3 regions of the Rugamonas sp. GW822-FHT03B10 genome follow, and region 2 is predicted to be linked to each of the others. Evidence: predicted binding sites of a transcription regulator. Region 2 holds the regulator's gene; each other region holds the start of a gene.

Region 1 (4,140 bases), on a different contig from region 2:
AAATCCCCGGCCGCACGAGTCGGCCGGGGAACCGGGTTTTAACGATGTGGATCCATCGTCACACGGGTTTAACCACGCAGCAGCGACAGCACGCCGTTCGGCAGCGAGTTGGCCTGGGCCAACATCGCGGTACCGGCCTGTTGCAGGATCTGGCCGCGGGTCAGGCTGGCCGTCTCCGCCGCGAAGTCGGTATCCTGGATCCGGCTACGCGAGGCCGACAGGTTCTCGGTCGTCGTTTGCAGGTTCGAGATGGTCGAGGCGAAACGGTTCTGGATCGCACCGAGCGCTGCGCGGTTGCTGTTGATCTGGTTCAGGGCCGAGTCGATGGTCAGCAGGGCGGCGTTGGAGCCGTCCACCGAGCTGACGTCGATCTTGCCGACCGATTGCAGATCGCTGCCGACGGCGGTGCCGCCGGTCACGACCGAGGTCGTGCTGGTGATCGAGAAGCCCGAATCGGACGAGAACTCGACGCGCCCGCCGACGGCCGCGGTGGCGCCCACGGTCAGCGCCGCGGTGGTGGTCGAGGCCGCGCCGCTGACATCGGCGCCGCGCACGGTGGCGGCGTTCAACGCCACGTCGCCGGTCTGGGCCGACAGCTGGATGTTGTTGCCGGTGCTGTCGTTCAGCTGCAGTTCCTTCTTGCCGGTGGCGTCGATCTTGATGCTGGCCGTCACGTTGGTGGTGTTGGTCTGGGCATTAATCGCTTGCGCCAGGGCCGACAGGTCGCCGCCCACCACTTTGGCGGTGATGGTGACGGCCTTCGAGTTGGCGTCGTTGGCGGTCGAGTTGGCGCCGCGCAGCTGGAAGTTGACCGCGCCGTCCTGGATGCCGGCGATGGTGGCGACCGTCTTGGCTTGCGCCGTCACGCCGGTGTCCGAGCTCACGGCGTTGACCTTGTCGGCGATGGCCTTGGCCGTGTCGCTGGCGGTGGTGGCGGTGCCGGTCTTGACGAACACATCCTTGGTGGTGCCGGTGCCCGACTTGATGGTCAGCGTGTCGTCGGCCGTCAGCAGGTTGTTGACGTCGGTGGTCAGGTCGGCGCCGGCGCCGGCGACGGCTTGCGACAGCGAGGTGGCGGAGTCGACCGGCTTGATGGTGTTGTTGCCGATGTCGGCGGCCTTGGCGCTCTGCACGCCGATGTTGATGATCTGGTTCGAGTTGGCGCCGACCTGGAACTGGGTGTTGGTCAGGCTGCCGTCGAGCACGTTCTGGCCGTTGAACTGGGTGCTGGTGGCGACGCGGTCCAGCTCCTTGGACAGGGCCGACACCTCGTTCTGGATCGACTTGCGGTCCGATGCGGAGTTGCTGCCGTTGGCCGACTGCACGGCCAGTTCGCGGATCCGCTGCAGCAGGTCGCCGGCGGTGCTCAAGCCACCTTCAGCCGTTTGCGCCAGCGAGATGCCGTCATTGGCGTTGCGCGCTGCCGTCGTATTGCCGCGGATCTGCGAAGTGAAACGCTCGGAAATGGCCAGGCCGGCGGCGTCGTCTTTGGCGCTGTTGATGCGCAGGCCGGAAGACAGGCGTTGCAGCGAGGTTTGCAGTGCGCCTTGCGAGCTGTTCAGGTTACGTTGTGCGTTCAGCGAGGCAATGTTGGTGTTGATGGTTTGCGACATGATGGTTCTCCAGACTAGGTTGGGCTACTTGCTCATTTCACTTTGGTCTGTCTCCGCGTTCCGAGACAATCAAACCGCTGTTGTAATGTGTAACGGTTGCCCCACGGGAAAATTTAGGCAAAAAAAGGCGCGAAATTTTCACTTTCGGGGCTCAACGTTGGCCGCCCATGCCCGCTTAAACGACCGCGTTCGTCGAATCTTTAGGGCGAAAATAATTATATTTTGGCCCGTATTTCCCCGCGATGTGGACCACGGCGGGCGCAAATGGTGGTCTGGATGACAACAGTCTGGACGAAAAAAGACGGGGTCAGGTCATAAAAAAAGGCAACATGCGCGCATGTTGCCTTTCCTTATGACCTGACCCCGCCTTTGACCCCGCCTGCGCCCCCCGTCCGCGGGGCCCGGGGCGCGTCGTCAGTCGGCCACCACCACCCGGTTCTTGCCCGACTGCTTGGCCTGGTACATGGCCTTGTCGGCCCGCTTGACCAGTTCGGCCTGGTCCTCGTTGGGACGGCGCAGCGCCACCCCGGCCGAGAACGTGATCAGCACCTTCTCGTTGTCGTGCAGGAAGAAGTGCTTGGTCAGCTCGCGCTGCAGCCGCGTCATCGTCTGCGAGGCCGCCTCCACCGTCGTCTCGGGCAGCAGGATCAGGAACTCCTCGCCGCCGAAGCGGGCGATCACGTCCATCGAGCGCAGCGTCTCCTTGACGATCTTGACCAGGTGCTTCAAGGCCGCGTCGCCGGCGATGTGGCCGTAGGTGTCGTTGAGGCGCTTGAAGTCGTCCAGGTCCAGCAGCGCGATGCACAGCGGCGTGCCGCGGCGGTCCGAGCGGGCCGTCTCGCGTTCGAACACGTCGTCCAGGCCGCGCCGGTTCAGGCTGCCCGTGAGCTGGTCCTCGCGCACCAATTCGCTCATGTGCTGCAGCTTGGCCTCGAGCGCATGGATGCGCTGCTCGGCGTCCTGCACCTCCTGGCGCGCCAGCACCATCTTGTCGCGCGCCTTGAGCGCCTCGCTCTGCACGATGCGCGTCTCGCGCAGCACGTCGTCGAGGATCTGGTTCAGTTCGCCGATGTTCTCGGCCCGGCTGATCTTCTCCGAATAGCCGCCGATCTTCTCGTGGAAGTCGCCGGTCGAGGCGGCCACCTGGCCGAGGCGGTCGATGAAGGTCATCATCATGTTCTTGACGGTGAGCTTGACGTCCGACAGGCTGTGCTTGAGCTGGCTTTGCTTGTAGATCACGTCCTTCAGGCTGCGCGTGGCCTCCTCCAGCGCGCGCTGGTCGATGGGGCCGGCGATCAGGTTCTGCACGGCGTCGATCTGGCCGCGCAGCCAGCTGTCGTCGTCGAGCAGTTCGCTGACGTTCTCGAGCAGCAGCTTGAACAGGCGCAGCAGCAATTCCTGCTGCTCGGCCGTGTCGCCGCTCTTGAGTTCGATCTGGTAGCACAGTTGCTTCAGGCGCACGGCGATCTCGGCCAGCGCCTCCTCGCTGTGGGCCTGCTTGGTGGCCGCGCCCAGCGATTCGGCCTCGGCCACCAGGGCCGGCGCGCCCGTCAGCAGCGAGGCGACGGCGAAGGTGAGGGTGCGGCTGAGCAGATCGCGCAGCATGCGGCTTTGCTCGGAATCGGGCGCGGCGGCCGTCTCGATGCCCTTCTTGACGGTGATGTGCTTGTCCACCAGTTGCGACAGGGCCTTGGCGTAGCCGTCCCAGTCGCGCGACTTGACGGCGCGGTTGAAGCGGCGGCCGAACTCGGCCAGGTCGCCGACGCCGTCCGACAGCCGGCTGGCGAAGCCGCTCAGCACGGATTCCGGGCCGGGGTCGGCGCTGCCCAGCACGGCCGGCGCCGCCGCCGGGGCGGCCGGCGGCAGGCCGGCGATCTCCAGGTAGATGTCGCGGTAGGCGTCGGGGGTGGGCGCGATGCGGCGCACGGCCAGGCGGCGGAACGCTTCGCGGGCGATGTCGGCCGGGTTCTGCTCCGCCGCGGCCGCGGGGGTGGGTTTGCTAGACATGGTTGCGCACAGCCTCTTTCAGTGACTCAGTCCTATCATGATAGGCGACAGGATGGCCGCGCATAGCGATGATTAGCGGCCGGAAGTGCTCTTAATTAAACGCATACAAAGTATTCTTCCTGGCAACACCGGACCGCCGCTCCGGTCCGCCTCACTCGATCAGCTGGTTCTTGATGGCGTAGTGGGTCAGCTCGGCGCTGTTCTTGAGCTTCATCTTGACCAGCAGCCGGGCCCGGTATTCGCTGACGGTCTTGACCGACAGCGACAGTTCCTTGGCGATGGCGCCCACCGTCTTGCCGGAGGCGATCATGGTCAGGGTCTGGTATTCGCGGTCCGACAGCGCGTCGTGCGGCGGCGCCTCGTGGTCCTCGCCCACGTGGTTGGCCAGTTCCTGGGCCAGCGCGGGGCTGATGTACTTGAGGCCGCCGGCCACCTGGCGGATCGCCGTCACCAGTTCGCGCGGCGCGCTCTGCTTGGTCAGGTAGCCGGCCGCGCCGGCCTTGAGCGAGCGGATCGCGTA
Region 2 (4,140 bases):
GGTTTGATGGCCGGCGTCGGCAATTCCGTCACCGTGTCGGGCAGGCCGGACAGGATGGTGACGGCCACCCGCCGGTTGCGCGCCCGGCCCTCGACCGAGGCGTTGGACGCCACCGGGTGGTTGGCCGCGTGGCCGACGGCCGTCAGCCGGGCCGGCGCCACGCCGGCGTCGATGAACAGCCGCACCACGCTGGCCGCCCGCACCGACGACAACTCCCAGTTCGACGGATACACGCTGTTGCGGATCGGCTGGTTGTCGGTGTGCCCCTCCACCTGCACGTCGTGGCTGTCATCCTTGAGCAGCACGGCCACCGCCCGCAGCGCTTCCGTCGATGCGGCCGTCAGGCGCGCGTCGCCCGGATCGAACAACACGCTGGCGTTGATCTCCACACTGACCCCGCGGCTGTTCTGCGTCACCCGCACCTTGCCCTCCTTGACCAGCGGCGCCAGCGTCGACAGCAGGTCCTGCGCCAGCTTGGTCATGTGTTCCTTTTCCTTGCGCAGCAATTCGGTGCGCCGGCGCAGGCCGGGATTGGGGATGGGCAGGTTCTGCACCTGGGTGGTGATGGGCTTGGCCGCGCCGGCCCCGCCGAAGGCGTCGCCCAGCGCGTCCGAGAACACCTGGTACTTGCCGATGTTGACCGACGACACGGCGTACATGACGACGAAGAAGGCGAACAGCAGCGTGATGAAGTCCGAATACGAGATCAGCCAGCGCTCGGGGTTCTCCACCTCCTCGTCGAACTTCCTGCGCGCGCGCCGGTATTGCATGTCACAGTTCCCGTAGCAGCGTGGCCACGCGCTCGTCGATCACGCGCGTGTGGTCGCCGGTGGCGATGTCGTGGAACACGGCGGCGGCGATCTCCTGCTGGTGCACGGCCTGGGTGACGATGGCCTTGAGCTTGTTGGCCACCGGGTACAGGAACAGATTGGCCAGGCCGACACCGTAGATGGTGGACACGAAGGCGACGGCGATGCCCGAGCCCAGCTTGCTGGGGTCGGTCAGGTTCTCCATCACGTGGATCAGGCCCAGCACGGCGCCCAGGATGCCGATGGTGGGCGCATAGCCGGCCGCCGACTCCCAGATCCGCACGGCCTGCCGCTGCTCGGTCTCGTAGGCCGTGATCTCGGTGTCGAGGATGTGGCGCAGCTTGTCGGGCGCGATGCCGTCGACGATCAGGCGCAGCCCCTTGGCGTTGAACTTGTCCTTGGAGGCGAGCATGTAGCGCTCCAGCGCCAGCAGGCCGTCGCGCCGCGCCGCCAGGTTCCAGGCGTTGATCTCGCGCGCCAGCGCGGCGCGGTTGTCGGGCGGCGGCGAGAACACCAGGCGCAGCATGCGCAGCCCGCGCCAGAAGGTGGGCGGACGGGTCTGCAGCAGCACGGCGCCGAAGGTGCCGACGATGACGATGGCGAACGCGGCCGGCTGGATCAGCGATCCGAGCTTGCCCCCTTCCAGCCCCTGGCCGACGACGATGCCGGCCAGCGCCAGCAGCACCCCGGCTACGCTGGCCCAGTCCAAGACCGCTCCCGTAAGGTGGCGCGCAGCCGCGCCACGGCTTGCGTGTGCAACTGCGACACGCGCGATTCCGACACGCCCATGACGGCGCCGATTTCCTTCAAGTTCAATTCCTCTTCGTAGTACAAGCCCATCAGGATCTTCTCGCGCGGCGGCAGGGCGTCGATGGCGTCGATCACGGCCTGGCGGAAGTCGCCGTCGAGCAGCGAGCGCAGCGGGTCGCTCTCCTCGTCCGAGCAATAGCGGTCGAGGAAGCTGTCGTTGCCGTCGTCGTCGTGGAAGTCCTCGTAATAGACCAGCTGGTGGCCGCCGCCGTCGGACAGCATCTCCTGGTAGTCGGCCAAGGACATCTTGAGCATCTTGGCCACCTCCGATTCCGTCGGCGGATGGCCGAGGCGCTGCTGCAGCGTGCTCATGGCCGTCTCGATCTTGCGCATGTTCTGGCGCATCGAACGCGGCAGCCAGTCGCTGTTGCGCAACTCGTCGAGCATGGCGCCGCGGATGCGCAGCACGGCATAGGTTTCGAACTGGGCGCCATGGGTTTCCTCGTAACGGCTGATGGCGTCGAGCAAGCCTATCATCCCGGCCTGGACCAGATCGTCCACCTCGACGCTGGGCGGCAGCTTGGCCTTCATATGGTGGGCGAGACGCTTAACCAGCGGCATGTGCTCCGTCAGCAAGCTGTCTCTGCTCGGTTTCCCTTTGACCGTGTACATAAATTCTTGTTATTCGTTAGGCGCTGAATTGATGCTGGCTCCCCGCGCGCATGGAAGGCGAGCCGGCCAGCGCAAACCGCCCCGCCAGTTGACGAAACGCGACCGAGGCGCCGGCCAGCGGGAAGGCGTCGACCACGGCCCGCCCCAGGCGCGCGGCCCGCTGCAGGTATTCGTCGGCCGGCACCGAGCCCATCGATACCAGGTTGACCGCCAGGTAACGGCTTGCCGCTTGCGCCATGTTATCGTATACCACCTTTGCTTCCGTTTCGGAAGCCCCGGTGACGAGAATTCCGAACGGGCGCCGGCCCAGCTCGTGGTTCAGGCGCTTGATCATGGCGTAGGCGGCCGTGATGGAACGGGCGTTGTTGGACACCTGCACCACGATCTCGGCGCTGGCCATGACCGGCACCGGGAACGCGCCGCCGTCGAATTCGCCGTCGACGATCACCATGCCGGTCTGGCGCACCAGCACGTCGAAGGCCTTGGCCAGCCGGCGCGCCTCGTCCGGGCCGCGGCGCGCCTCGCCGCGCGTCATCGAGGCCACCGTGAAGCCTTGCGGCGCCTCGTACAGCACCTGGTTCAGCGCGCACTCCTGGCGCGCCACGTTGAGCAGGCTGGCGCCGTCGTCGAGCCCGAGGCGCGAGGCCACGCCATGGGCGCTGGCGCAGGCATCCATCAGCAGCACGTCGTTGCCGGCGCGGGCCAGCGAGGCGGCCAGGTTGACCAGCATGGCGGCCTTGTCGTCCTGCGGCGTGGCCGACAGGAAGGTGACGATGCGTGGCGTGGGGCCGGCCAGCATCCGGCGCAGGCCTTCGGCCTGGTCGAAATCGAAGTTAGCCAAGGTGCACCTCGCGCAGCGAGCCGTCGGCGCCGGCGTTGGACATCAACAGCGGCAATTCCGCGTCCAGGTACTGGCCGGGGATGGCGTCGCGCTTGAGCTTGAAGGCGCGGTCGATCAGCCAGGCCGGGTCGGCCAGGTGCAGGTCTTCCGGCACGCGCTGGCCGTTGGAGACGTAGAACAGGTTCAGCTTCTGGCGGATCACCACGTCGAGCACGTTGCCGATGGCGGCCGCCTCGTCCAGCTTGGTCATGATGCAGCCGGCCAGGCCGCTGCCCTGGTAGGCGCGCACCACTTCGTTCAGGGTTTCCTGGGTGGCTGTGGCGTTCAGGCACAGCACGCGCTTGACGTCGGCGCCGGCGCCTTGCAGCATGGCCACCTGCTCGGTCACCATCTGGTCGCGCTGGCTGACGCCGACCGTGTCGATCAGCACCGTGTGCTTGTTCTTCAGTTCCTTGAGCGCGATGCGCAGGTCGGCCTCGTCCTTCACCGAGTGCACCATCACGCCCAGGATCTTGCCGTAGATGCGCAGTTGCTCGTGGGCGCCGATACGGTAGGCGTCGGTCGTGATCAGGGCCAGCTTGTCGGCGCCGTGGCGCATCACGCAGCGCGCGGCCAGCTTGGCGGTGCTGGTGGTCTTGCCCACGCCGGTGGGGCCCACCAGCGCGAACACGCCGCCCTGGTCGATCAGCGCGTCCTCGTTGGCCATGGTGCTCAGGTTGCGGGTCAACACGGTCTTGATCCAGCGCATGCTGTCGGCCGCGTCGCGGCTGGCCGGCAGTTTTTCGATCAGGTAGCGCGCCAGGCTGGCGGAAAAGCCGGCCGCCAGCATCTCGCGCAGCACGGTGGCCTTGTGCGGCTCGCGCTGCTGGGTCGAACCCCAGGCGATCTCGGCCAGCTGGGTCTCCATCATGCCGCGCATGGCGCGGATCTCTTTCATCATGCCGCTCATCTCGGCGGCGGCGTTCTGCTTGGCGCTGGCCACGGCGGCGGCCACCAGTTCGGAAATACGCTCCATGTCGAGGGCGGCGGCGCGCGGCTGGGCCGGCGCGGCGGCGGCGGCGGCCGTGG
Region 3 (4,140 bases), on a different contig from region 2:
CCTACAACCTGGGCACGCCGGACGGCAGCCGGCCCGGCCGGGTGATGGTCAACACGGGCGAGTTCGCCAAGCGCTCGCTGATCGACGTGGAGACCACGGCCCTGCACGAGGGCGTGCCGGGCCACCACATGCAGATCGCCATCGCCCAGGAATTGCAGGGCCTGCCCGCGTTCCGCCAGCAGCCGAACTACACGGCCTACACGGAAGGCTGGGCCCTGTACGCCGAGCGGCTGGGCGAGGAGCTGGGCTTCTACAGCGATCCGTACAGCTACTACGGCCATTTGCAGGACGAGATGCTGCGCGCCATCCGGCTGGTGGTCGATACCGGCCTGCACTATAAACAGTGGAACCGCCAGCAGGTGGTCGACTTCTTCCATGCCCACTCCGGCATCGAGGAGGTGGACGTGCAAAGCGAGACCGACCGCTACATCGTGTGGCCGGCCCAGGCGCTCGGCTACAAGATCGGCCAGCTGAAGATCCTGGAACTGCGCGACTATGCGCGTCGGCAACTGGGCGCCAAGTTCGACATCCGCGCCTTCCACGACGAGGTGCTGGGCGCCGGCGCCTTGCCGATGGATGTGCTGGAGGCGCGCGTCAAAGCCTGGGTCGCGGCACAGCAACGGGCCTGAGCGTTCCGCCTTCCTCGTCCGGCGCCGTGCGAGGCGGCCGGGCCAAGACAGCGCCGACAGCGGCGCCCCGGCAACGGGGCGCCGCTGTCGCATTGTTCAGCAGCATTTTCACCTTTGTGTGTAGTCGAGGGAAATTCGCGCGCCAGATTGGCGAGCCCATGCGGTGTAGGACCGCTCCTACGCTGCCCGCCGGCCGGCCGGAAGTTGTCAATACATATATGGTGTGGCGCGGCGGCCGGTGGCTAGCGCGGATGGGATGGCCGGGCTATCCCCCAAACAGGGCATGCGGGCCCAGGCTGGTGTCCAAGAGGGGTGGCACGGGTCCGCGCCATGTCATGCGGGCGTCATGCGGATCGTGCACAGTCATGTCCGCCCTTGAGTTTCCCCAGTGAATTACGACGGTTTCGTCATTCTGTTTGCCGGATGGCATCCAAGTTGCAAGCTCTACAATGGCCTCGACCGTCGCCAGGCGGGCCGTTGGTTGCAGCAAAATCTTGCAAGATCAATAGGTTGCGAGCGAACGACAGCCTGACAGAAAAATTCTTTTGGGAAATTAGGTGGGTTATACTGCGAGGTATTGCCCTACGTAAACATGTTCCATTCGCTGGTCAACGCGGGTGTCAATATATTGCCTGGCGAGAATAAGTTTACTTAATGGAAGTATCCACCCGGTCGCTTTGTACGAAAACGGGCCGAGTGCGGATACCTACGCAGCAGTGTCATGCCAGTATGGAAAAGTTGTTTAAATTACAGTTCGCGTAACCAGCCATCCGCCTGACGGCGCGGCATTAAATTCCTAAAGTTAACTTTTTTGTTGACGTTAAGAATGAACGGCCGGGTTCGTTGTGGTCACAGCATCGGTTTTACAGAATATTTAAGAGTACAAAAACGTCAATTGCCATGGTGGGGATAGGAGCTGAGGGGGAATGCCCGTCGGCTCCTGTCCGTTTCCAAACAGAAAATTAGCGGCGACCTTCAGGAGAAATGCAAATGAGCAGCATCTTAGCTACCTATACAACTGACCAGATCGCGAATCTGACCACCCAAGAGATCGCAGCGCTATATACCTCTGACATCACGGTACTGAATTCGGATCAAATCGCCGCTTTCACCACCACGCAAATTGCCGTATTCAGCTCCCTGCAGATCGGCGCGATCACGACGGCCAGCCTGCCGTCGCTGACCACCGCCGATTTCGCCGCCATCACGACCACCGCGCTGGCCGGCCTGACCACCGCGCAGACCAAGGCGCTGACGACCGATCAGGTCGTCGCCCTGACCACCGCCCAAGCCAACGTCCTGTCGACCCAGCAAGTCGCCGCGCTGAGTACCGATGATCTGGCCGCGATGCAAACCGCTGATTTCGCCGCCCTGAAGACCTCCGCCATTGCCGCCCTGTCGACGGGACAGGTCAAGGCCCTGACCACCGACCAGGTCGTCGCCCTCGACACGAGCCAGGCCAACGCCCTGACCAGCGCGCAAGTCGCCTCGCTCAGCACGGACGATATCGCCGCCATGCAGACGGCCGATCTGGCCGCCCTGAAGACGTCGTCGATCGCCGCGTTGGCGTCGGCGCAGGTCGCCGCGCTGACCACCAACCAGATTAACAGCCTGGCGACCGCCCAGCTCGTCGCCCTGAGCACGGCGAATATCGCCAACGGCCTGACCACCGACCAGATCGTCGCGCTGACGTCGGACCAACTGCGCGCCCTGAGCACCGCGCAGGTCGCTGCCCTGTCGAGCAACAACATCGCCGCCATCGAGACGGCCGACATCACCGGCATCACCACCGCTGGTATCGCCGCGCTGAAGTCGACGCAAATCGCCGGCCTGAGCACCGCCCAGGTGGCCTCCCTGTCGACCAACCAGATCGTCGCGCTGAGCACGGCGGCCATGAACGGCATGAGCACCGACCAGATCGGCGCCCTGACGACCAACCAGGCAGCGACCCTGAGCACGAGCCAGGTGGCCAGTCTGTCGACCAACTCCCTGGTTGCCCTGACCACGGCCGACTTCGCCGCCCTGAAGACGGCCGCCATCGCCGCCCTGTCGACCAACCAGATCAAGGCCCTGACCACCGACCAGGTGGTGGCCCTGTCGACGGCCGAGGCGAACTCGCTGTCGAGCGCGCAGATTAGTGCGCTGAGCACGGACGATGTCGTCGCCCTGGAGACGGCCGACCTGGCCGCCCTGAAGACGTCGTCGATCGCCGGCCTGAGCACCGCCCAGGTCGCCGCGCTGACCACCAACCAGGTGCACAACCTGGGCACGGCCCAGCTCGCCGCACTGAGCACGGCGAATGTGGCCGCCGGCCTGACCACCGACCAGATCGTCGCGCTGACCTCGAGCCAGCTGGCCGCCCTGGGCACCGCGCAGGTCGCCGCCCTGTCGAGCAACAACCTCGGCGCCATCGAGACGGCCGACATCGTCGGCCTGTCGACCGCCGCCATCGCCGCCCTCAAGTCGGCGCAGATCGTCGGTCTGAGCACCGACCAGGTGGCCGCCCTGTCGACCAACCAGATCGTCGCGCTGAGCACGGCCGCCATGAACGGCATGAGCACCGACCAGATCGGTGCCCTGACGACCAACCAGGCCGCCGTCCTGAGCACGGGCCAGGTGGCCAGTCTGTCGACCAACGCCATCGCCGCGCTGTCGACGGCTGATTTCGCCGCCCTGAAGACGGCCGCCATCGCCGGTCTGTCGACCAACCAGATCAAGGCCCTGACCACCGACCAGGTGGTGGCCCTGTCCACGGCCGAGGCGAACTCGCTGTCGAGCGCCCAGATTGCCGCGTTGAGCACGGACGATGTCGCCGCGCTGGAAACGGCCGACCTGGCCGCCCTGAAGACGTCGTCGATCGCCGGCCTGAGCGCCGCCCAGGTCGCCGCGCTGACCACCAACCAGGTGCACAACCTGGCCACTGCCCAGCTCGCCGCCCTGAGCACGGCCGACGTCGCCAATGGCCTGACCACCGACCAGATCGTCGCGCTGACCTCGAGCCAGCTGGCCGCCCTGAGCACCGCGCAGGTCGCTGCCCTGTCGAGCAACAACATCGGCGCCATCGAGACGGCCGACATCGTCGGTCTGTCGACCGCCGCCATCGCCGCCCTCAAGTCGGCGCAGATCGCCGGTCTGAGCACCGACCAGGTGGCCGCCCTGTCGACCAACCAGATCGTTGCGCTGAGCACGGCCGCCATGAACGGCATGAGCACCGACCAGATCGGCGCGCTGACGACCAATCAGGCCGCCGCCCTGAGCACGGCCCAGGTGGCCGGTCTGTCGACCAACGCCATCGCCGCCCTGTCGACGGCCGACTTCGCCGCCCTGAAGACGGCCGCCATCGCCGGTCTGTCGACCAACCAGATCAAGGCCCTGACCACCGACCAGGTGGTGGCCCTGTCCACGGCCGAGGCGAATTCGCTGTCGAGCGCCCAGATTGCCGCGTTGAGCACGGACGATGTCGCCGCGCTGGAGACGGCCGACCTGGCCGCCCTGAAGACCGCCTCGATCG

The links. Region 2 encodes FliA, which starts transcription of late flagellar genes. Its sites were predicted from a motif close to CTAAAGTTTNNNNNNNNNNNGCCGNTA; they were not measured.
Region 1: a site for FliA is predicted at 1,704-1,730, ahead of AC1RQG_RS23190 (flagellin N-terminal helical domain-containing protein). Genes of this name have one in related genera too.
Region 3: a site for FliA is predicted at 1,426-1,452, ahead of AC1RQG_RS20415 (SPM autocatalytic domain-containing protein). Genes of this name have one in related genera too.

Annotation. Positions count from the first base shown of each region.
Region 1 is NZ_JBXANP010000019.1:13,427-17,566, forward strand. Features, by position in the region: gene AC1RQG_RS23190 (flagellin N-terminal helical domain-containing protein) at 69-1,613, opposite strand; gene AC1RQG_RS23195 (GGDEF domain-containing protein) at 2,028-3,620, opposite strand; gene AC1RQG_RS23200 (response regulator) at 3,772-4,140, opposite strand, start outside.
Region 2 is NZ_JBXANP010000002.1:608,036-612,175, reverse strand. Features, by position in the region: gene motD (flagellar motor protein MotD) at 1-770, opposite strand, end outside; gene AC1RQG_RS05825 (flagellar motor protein) at 772-1,518, opposite strand; gene AC1RQG_RS05820 (RNA polymerase sigma factor FliA) at 1,500-2,231, opposite strand; gene AC1RQG_RS05815 (MinD/ParA family ATP-binding protein) at 2,248-3,072, opposite strand; gene flhF (flagellar biosynthesis GTPase FlhF) at 3,065-4,140, opposite strand, start outside.
Region 3 is NZ_JBXANP010000014.1:109,173-113,312, reverse strand. Features, by position in the region: gene AC1RQG_RS20420 (DUF885 domain-containing protein) at 1-629, shown strand, start outside; gene AC1RQG_RS20415 (SPM autocatalytic domain-containing protein) at 1,620-4,140, shown strand, end outside.